2 regions of the Microbacterium sp. B19(2022) genome follow, and region 1 is predicted to be linked to the other one. Evidence: riboswitches for the same ligand, from Rfam matches in the RefSeq annotation. Region 1 holds a riboswitch; the other holds the start of a gene.
What was found. Region 1 has a riboswitch for thiamine pyrophosphate ahead of HCX50_RS00475 (ECF transporter S component). Riboswitches for the same ligand answer to the same signal wherever they lie in the genome.
Positions count from the first base shown of each region.

Region 2: another riboswitch for thiamine pyrophosphate. It lies ahead of thiM (hydroxyethylthiazole kinase); the one in region 1 lies ahead of HCX50_RS00475 (ECF transporter S component).

Region 1 covers NZ_JAAUVO010000001.1:89,338-93,420, forward strand. Annotated here, with positions in the region: gene HCX50_RS00465 (energy-coupling factor transporter transmembrane component T family protein) at 1-629, opposite strand, end outside; gene HCX50_RS00470 (ABC transporter ATP-binding protein) at 626-2,083, opposite strand; gene HCX50_RS00475 (ECF transporter S component) at 2,083-2,727, opposite strand; TPP riboswitch at 2,718-2,829, opposite strand; gene HCX50_RS20140 (D-alanyl-D-alanine carboxypeptidase) at 2,912-4,083, shown strand, end outside.
Region 2 covers NZ_JAAUVO010000019.1:16,185-20,267, forward strand. Annotated here, with positions in the region: gene HCX50_RS15770 (bifunctional hydroxymethylpyrimidine kinase/phosphomethylpyrimidine kinase) at 1-543, opposite strand, end outside; gene thiM (hydroxyethylthiazole kinase) at 540-1,388, opposite strand; TPP riboswitch at 1,379-1,472, opposite strand; gene HCX50_RS15780 (NAD-dependent epimerase/dehydratase family protein) at 1,479-2,441, opposite strand; gene pheT (phenylalanine--tRNA ligase subunit beta) at 2,548-4,083, opposite strand, start outside.

The DNA.
Region 1 (4,083 bases):
GCCTCCATGGCGGTGGCGAGCTTCGCCCCACGCCGGATCGACAGCACGAGCAGCGCGAAAGCCATTCCGAGGAACCGGCGGATGCGGCCACGATCGGCCACGCCCCTCGCTCGGCGGGCGAGCTCGAGCGCACGCCAGTCGTCGAGGAAGAGACCCACCATCCGCAACCCGGCGAGCGCGCCGAGCACGAACCGGGCGGGGAGCCGCAGGATCTGGCCGAGGCCGTCGGCGAGGTCGGTCGGGTCGACCGTGATGAACAGGACGACCGAGGGCAGCGCGATCGCGAGCACCCGCAGCATCGTGGCGAGCGCGAGCGCGAGCGATCCCTCACTGATCCGCAGCACGAACCAGTCGACGTAGACAGTGCCGCTCGTCTCGCCGTAGAGCGCGATGGTCAGGCCGGTCAGGGGTGCGGCGAGCCAGACCGGCCAGGTGCGCATCCAGAACTCGCGCCAGCCGATACCGGCGAACAGGAACAGCACGAACTCCAGCACGAGGGCCACGGATGCCGACACCGGATCGAGCGTCAGGATCAGCGGCACCGCGATCAGCGCACTGACCCCGAGCTTGGCCACCGGATTGACGGCGGCGAGAGCTCCGGTGCGCGCCTGCGTGTCGAGCAGGGTCATGACACGCCTCCGAGTTCGAATCTCTCGGCGTGCAGCGCCCGCGCGACATCGAGGTCGTGGGTGATCGTGACGATCGCCGACCCCTCGTCGCGGAGCGCCGCGAGCATGGCGACGAGTTCCGCCCAGGTGCGGGCGTCCTGCCCGAAAGTGGGTTCGTCGAGGACGAGTATGCGGGGCCGGGTCGCGATCGCCGCAGCGACCGTGAGACGGCGCTTCTCACCGCCGGACAGCGTGTAGGGATTGGCGGCGGCGAGGTGCGTCAGGCGCAGGCGCGCGAGCAGCTCGTCGCTGCGCGCGGTGATCTCGTCTTCGGGCGTGCCGAGCGCCCGCGGCCCGACGGCGAGCTCCTCACGCACGGTCTTGGCGAGCAACTGGTGCTCGGGCTCCTGGAACACCATGCCGATGCGGGTCAGCAGGTCGCGCGACGCCCAGCGGATCGGCGACGGGTCAGCCCCGGCGGCGAGCACGGCGGATGCCGTCAGGTCACCCGCGGCCGGCGGAAGGAGTCCCGCGAGAGTGAGCCCGAGCGTGGACTTTCCTGCGCCGTTCGGACCGGTGATCGCCAGCGCCTGGCCGGCGTGCACGTCGAGGTCGATACCGGTGGCGACCGGGCGTCCCTTGACGCGGGCGACGGCCAGGCCGCGCGCCGAAAGCAGCGTCTCGCCCGGCATCCCGCGCGGGGGCGGCGGAGCGGCGGGAGCGTGCCCCGGCACCCAGACCCCGTCGGCCGCGAGCCGTGCGCCCTGGTCGCCGAGCACCTCGCCGGGTGCTCCGTCGGCCATCACTCCCCCGGCTCCGATCACGATCACGCGGGTGATGAGCGGCAGCCAGACCTCGAGGCGGTGCTCGACGACGATCAGCGTCGCGGGCTGTGCCTGCAGCATCCGCTCCACTGCGTCGCGCACCTCGACGACCCCGGCCGGGTCGAGGTTGGCGGTCGGCTCGTCGAGCAGCACGAGCCCCGGACGCATCGCGAGCATGCCGGCGAGCGCGAGCCGCTGCTTCTGTCCGCCGGAGAGCGCCTTGGTCGGGTGGTCCAGCGGCACATCGAGGCCGACGGCATCCAGCGCCGCCACCACCCGCGGCCAGATCTGCGCCCGCGGCACGCCGAGGTTCTCGCAGCCGAAGGCGACGTCGTCGCCCGCTCGCGCCAGGATCACCTGCGAGTCCGGGTCCTGCAACACGAGGCCGGCGCGCCCCCGGGTGGCGACGGCGGGAGCACCGTCGACGAGCAGTTCGCCCGTGCTCTCGCCCTCTTCCTCGCCGCCGAGCACGCCCGCGAGTCCGTGCAGCAGGGTGGATTTGCCCGCGCCGGACGCGCCGAGCACCAGCACACGCTCACCGGGGTCGATGCGGAACGAGACGTCGCTGAGCGCCCAGGCGAGGCGACTCGCGTGTCGCCACCCCCAGCCGCGTGCCTCGACGGCGGCGGGAACGGTGGGATCCGCCGCCATCAGACGCGGACGCGCGCCTCGCGCCCGGAGCCGAATCGGTCGAGCGCTCCGGTCGCGGCGATGCCTCGCGCCAGCACCCACGACAGCGCACCCGCGATGACGGCACCGGAGATGACGGTGCTGATCAGGTAGATCGTCGTGAAGGCGGGGCCGGAGCCGGCGTACCAGAGCACGAGGTTGTTGATCCCGCCCGCGAGGGCAGCACCGGCACCCGCGAGGATCGCGACCGGCAGCGACCAGCGGCGGTAGAAGAAGAGGAGGAAGATCAGCTCGGCGCCGAGGCCCTGCACGAGTCCTGCCTCGAGTGTGAGGAATCCGCCCCACTGGTTGCCGATGAGGGCGGAGACGACCGCCGCGAGCAGCTCGACGTAGATCGCGGCGCCCGCCTTGCGGATGATCAGCCCGCCGAGGACGCCGGCGAAGAGCCACGGGCCGTCGAGAAGCCCCTGCACGCCGGGGAGCAGCGGCTCGAGCAGGGCCTTCGGGCCGAGGTAGCCGACGTTCCACGCGAGGAAGATCAGGCCGGCGGCGACACCGATGACGCTGGCGACGACGATGTCGACGATGCGCCAGCGCAGGAAGCTCCTGGCCGGGGGCGAGGCCTGGGCCTTCGTGGACGCCGATGTGGACGTGGACGTGCTCATCTGAACTCCTCCCTGCGCTGGCATGACCCAGATCAGGTTCGACGGTCGAAGCGCGATTCGCTCCCTCTCAGCCCGGCTCGCCGGACTCCCGTGGTTGTGCTGAAGAGCCTACCGGCTCACGACACCCCGTGCGCGACGAGGCTGCGCGCCGCGCAACGCGCCCGGGATTGGGTACCGTAAACGAGTGACCGCTTCAGATCCCGCCGACGAGGCGACGGGCGTCGTCGATGGCGACAGCTCGCCGGACGCCGTCCCCTCCGGACCCGTCGACGCCCTGCCGGCCGCGCGGGACGCTCTTGCAGCGGACTCCGGCGACTCCTCAGCCTTCGCCGCCGACCGGCTGTTCGCGGGCGATGTGCGCCCTCCGGACGCCGTCGTGGCCCCGGCGATCCCGGTCGACTCCGCGGCGATCGGCGCGCTGTTCACGACGCAGAAGTCCACGGGCGGCGACGTCGAGCCGGAACCCGAGTTCCTCACCGAACCCGTCGAGCCCGTCGAGGCCATGGAGCCCGCTGAGCCCGGGGATGCGATCCCGACGACACCCCCGCTGACCAAACCGCCGTTCGTCCCGTCCGAGCGGACGACCGGTGAAGAACCGGCGGACGACGCGAATGCTCTCCTCGACGCGAGCGCACCGCAGTGGGCGGATGACACGACCGGGGCGACGGCCCTCACCTGGGTCGATGCCGCAACGGTCGCCGCGCACCCGCCTCTCGCCACCCTCGACGAGCCGGCCGAGGCTGAGCAGACAGGCGGACTGATGCGCGGGGCCCACCTGCGACCGGCGATCGCCCGTCCGGGGATCCTGGTGCCGTTGGCGACGCTGGTCGCGATCGTCGCCGCCTACGCCGGCACGACGATGCTCTGGCCGCTGCACGAAGTGCCGCCCACGGTGCAGTCCGTCGAGTTCAGCACGGTCCCCGCCGCCGCGGCTGCGCCCACCTGGCCCGGCGAGGGCAGCGCCGCTGTCGGCATCGGCGGGTTGAGCACGGTGGCCTCGAACCCCGGTGCCGTCAGCATCGCGAGCATCACCAAGGTCGTGAGCAGCCTGATGGTGCTCGACCGGATGCCGCTGGCCCTCGGCGAGCAGGGCCCCGAGTTCCGCTTCAGCTACCGCGACAGCGTGGAGTACTGGGACTACCGGCGCAGTGATCAGTCGGCGCTGGATGTGCCCGTCGACGGCGTGCTGACCGAGTACCAGCTGCTGCAGGGCACGCTCCTCGGCTCGGCGAACAACTACATCGATCGACTCGCCTCCGAGATCTGGGGCTCCGACCGGGAGTTCGCGTCCGCCGCGGAGACCTGGCTGAGAGAGCGCAACCTCACCGGCATCACGGTCGTCACCCCGTCGGGCTT
Region 2 (4,083 bases), on a different contig from region 1:
AAGCGCCTCGGTGTCGTCGATGCCGACGCCACCGATCGCCACGCACGGGAGCGGGCTGCGCGTCACGAAGTCACGGAACCCGTCCACGCCGAGGGGCTCGGGGTGATCCGGCTTGGTCGAGGTCGGACGGATCACCCCGACGCCGAGATAGTCGACGGTGCCGGCAGGCAACGCGAGAACCGCGTCGAGGTGCGCTGCACTGTTCGCGGTGAGGCCGATCAGCGCATCCGGCCCGAGAGCCTCGCGCGCCCGCAGCACCGACGCGTCCCCCTGCCCCAGGTGCACGCCGTCGACGCGTGCACCGCGGGCGCGGGCGGCGATGGCGGCATCCAGTCGGTCGTTCACGACGAGCAGTGCGCGTCCGTCGATGGCCTGCGACAGGGCAAGCAGCTGCTCGGCCGTCTCGGCATCGGATGCGGTCTTGTCGCGGAGCTGCACGATGCGCACGCCCCCGTCGACGGCACGGCGGACGGTATCGACGACGCCGCGGTCTCCGCAGAGCGTGGGATCGGTGACCAGGTAGAGGGAGAGATCGGCGTTCACAGCGCCCCCACCTCCACACGGGCGTCCGCGATCACGTCGGCGGGGCCCACGGTGGCGAGGGCGTCCAACAGCGCCACGGCGAAGCTGCCGGGGCCGGTCGCGATCGCGGCGGCGCGCTCGGCCGCGATCGTGTACACGAGGCTCGCGGCGGCGACGGCCGTGAGCGCGTCGTGCTCGGTGTTCCGCGCGGCACCGAGGAATGCCGCCATCACCGCCCCGAGAGCGCAGCCCCCGCCGGTGACCTTGGTCAGCAGCTCGTGCCCGTTCGCGAGGCGCAGCACCCGCTCCCCATCGGTGAGGAAGTCGATCGGACCAGACACGGCGATCACGGCACCCGTCCGTCGCGCGAGAGCAGCGGCCGCGTCGGCTGCGCTATCCGTGCTGTCGGTGGCATCCACTCCGCGACCACCGGCGCTGAGGCCGGCGAGCGCGAGGATCTCCGAAGCGTTGCCGCGGATCGCCGTCGGACGCTGCTCCGCCAGCCGGTGCGCCAAGGCGGTGCGGATCGGCAGTGCCCCGATCGCGACCGGATCGAGCACCCATGGGGTTCCGGATGCCGCGGCCCCGGCGACGGCCTCGAGGCTCGCCGCGCGCTGCTCGGGGGTGGGCGTCCCCAGGTTGATCAGCACACCGGAGGCGACACCGGCGAACATCTCGGCCTCTCCGACGATGTCGACCATGGCGGGCGCAGCGCCGAGCGCGAGCAGTACGTTGGCGGTGAACCCGGTGACGACCGTGTTGGTGATGCAATGGGTCAACGGTGGCGTCTCGCGCAGCACCCCCCACAGGGCCGCGGCGGCGGCGGGGAGATCGGTGGTGGAATCAGGACGCAGAAGATCGCTCATCGCGACATCCCTTCGCTAGTACGAACTAGATCAGGTTCGACGGGTCTGTTCTCAGCCGCGGATGCGGCACCCCGTGTCACTGCTCGCAGTCTAGCGATCGGCCAGCAGAGCCGACTCCTCCGCCCGCGTGAGTCCGGCACGGCGGTCGCGGTCGATGCCGCGCGCCCGCTCATCGGCCACGACGGCTCGGATGGTGTCGGTCAGAGGGCGCAGCCGACCACCCGCTTCGCGGTACGCCGAGTTCGACCGGGTCATGAAGCCCGTCATCTCCGGCGGCAGCCACAGCGGTAGTGATCTCGGTCCCGCCCAGTGCGCGACCTCGCGTGCGACGAGCCACTCCTCCTCGGCGACGACGGTCTCGCCGGTCTGGCCTGCTGCCGCGCGAACCGCCTGCAGCACGTCGCCGAGGGAATGCCCGTCCCCGATGGCGTTGACCGGCCCGCTCCTGGTCGTCGCGACGAGGAAGTCAGCGAGGTCGTCCACGTCGATCACCTGGGCGCTCCTCCCCTCGAGCGGCGGCAGCAGCACCGGCCCGATACCCGCCCGTGCGAAGGCGGCTGCCCAATACCCGAATCGATCGCTCGGGTCGCCGTCGCCCACGATGAGCCCGGGTCGCACGATGAGCGCACGATCGCCCAGGGCACCCACGGCGTCTTCCGCTGCCGCCTTCTGCGCCCCGTACTCGTACTCGTCACCGGGCCGGGCGGGCGGATGCCGCGGAGCCGACTCGTCCGCACCGACCGTCTCGTCGTCGGAGTAGACCGACATGGAGGACACGTAGGTCCATCGCGCGGCTCGCTCTCCGAGAGCGTCGACGGCCGCTACGGCGTGAGACGCCTGCGACGAGATATCCACCACGTGGTCCCAGTCCCGTCGGGCGAGCTCGGTGTACGCCGCGGGATCGTCGCGGTCGCCACGCACGAGCACGGCCCCGTCGGGCGCAGGCCTCCCGCCGCGGGCGAGACAGGTCACCATCGCTCCCGCATCCCGCCATCGGCGAGCGATGCGCCCGGAGAGCCAGCCCGTTCCCCCGAGGATCAACACGTCGGTCATGGACCCATGTCACCAGGAAGCCGACGCGTAAAGAAGTCCTTCCGCTCAGAGCAGAGCGAGACGGGCGCCCCGACCATCGGGGCGCCCGTCTTGAGCGAAGTCGCGCTCAGTCGCGCAGTGCGGCTCCGAAACGCTGGGCAGCGACCTCGACACCGGCGAGCTTGGCCGCCGTGGCCTCGGCTGCCGTGAGCGTACGGTCGTCCGCGCGGAAGCGCAGTGCGAACGTCAGGCTCTTCGAGCCTTCCGGCACACCTTCGCCGCGGTAGTCGTCCACCAGTCGCACCGATTCGAGCAGCGCACCCGCACCCTCGGCGAGTGCGGCCTGCACGTCGGCGGCCGGCACCTCCGCGGGCAGCGTGAGCGAAACGTCCTGGGTGGCGGCGGGGAAAGTCGACAGCGAGGCCGCGACGACCCGCCCACCCGCGAGCGTCAGGATGCGGTCGAGGTCGAGCTCGAGCACGGTCGCGCGTCCGGGGAGATCAGCATCCTCGGCCACGGCGGGGTGCAGCTCGCCGACGTAGCCGACCTCTTCACCGGCCACACGCAGCGATCCGGTACGACCCGGGTGCAGTGCTGCACGCTCAGCCTGAATCACATCGATCTCGACTCCGGCTGCTGCCGCGATCACACGGACCGCGTCCAGCGCCTCGGTCAGGCCGGCGGCCTCGGCGGGGCGTCCGGGCTGACGCGGCGCAACGTGGCCCGTGAGCAGCGCCGAGACGAACCGGTGCTGCGGCGGGATCGAGGAGTTCAATGCCGCGAGTGTCTCGTCCGACGGACGCTCACCCAGCGGCGGCACGTCGTCAGTGCCGTACTCGACACCCGGCTCCGGGAGGAACACGGCACCCGTCTCGAAGATCGCCAGGTCGGTGAGTCCGCGCGAGATGTTGCGGTGCGCGGTCTGCAGCAGGCCAGGGATGAGCGAGCGGCGCAGGAACGGCGCCTGCCCGTCGAGCGGGTTCGCCAGGCGGATGCTCGGCAGGTGCTCTCCCGAGGCGGAGCCGTGGAGGTCGTTCTGCACCTCGGTCGTGAACGGGAACGACGGTGTCTCGACCAGACCGGCGGCCGCGAGGGCGTCGGCCACGCGACGGCGACCCTGCTGATGTGCGGTGAGCCCACGACCGGATGGCGGCGTCGGCAGCACGGAGGGAATGCGGTCGAGGCCGTGGATACGGGCGACCTCCTCGGCGAGCGTCCACTTGTCGGTGAGGTCGGGGCGCCAGGTCGGCGGGATCACGGTCCAGCCGGAGCCGTCCTCCGAAGCGGCGACGTCCGCGCCGATGGTGGTCAGCGCACCGGCGATCTCGTCGTCGGTGTAGTCGACGCCGATGAGTCCCTGCACGAAGCCCGCCGGGAGCGCGATGTCTTCGACGAAGACCTCGGCGAACAGCGCACCGCCCTCTTCGGTCAGAGTGCCACCGGCGAGCTCGACCATCAGGTCGGCGGCCCGGCGCGCGGCCACGAACGGGATGAGCGGGTCGACGCCGCGCTCGAAGCGCTTGGACGCCTCGCTCGGCAGCTTGTGCCGACGTGCCGTACGGGCGATCGTGATCGGGTCGAAGTTCGCCGCCTCGATGAGCACGTTCCGCGTGGTCTCGCTCATCTCGGTGGTGCCGCCGCCCATGACGCCGGCCAGACCGAT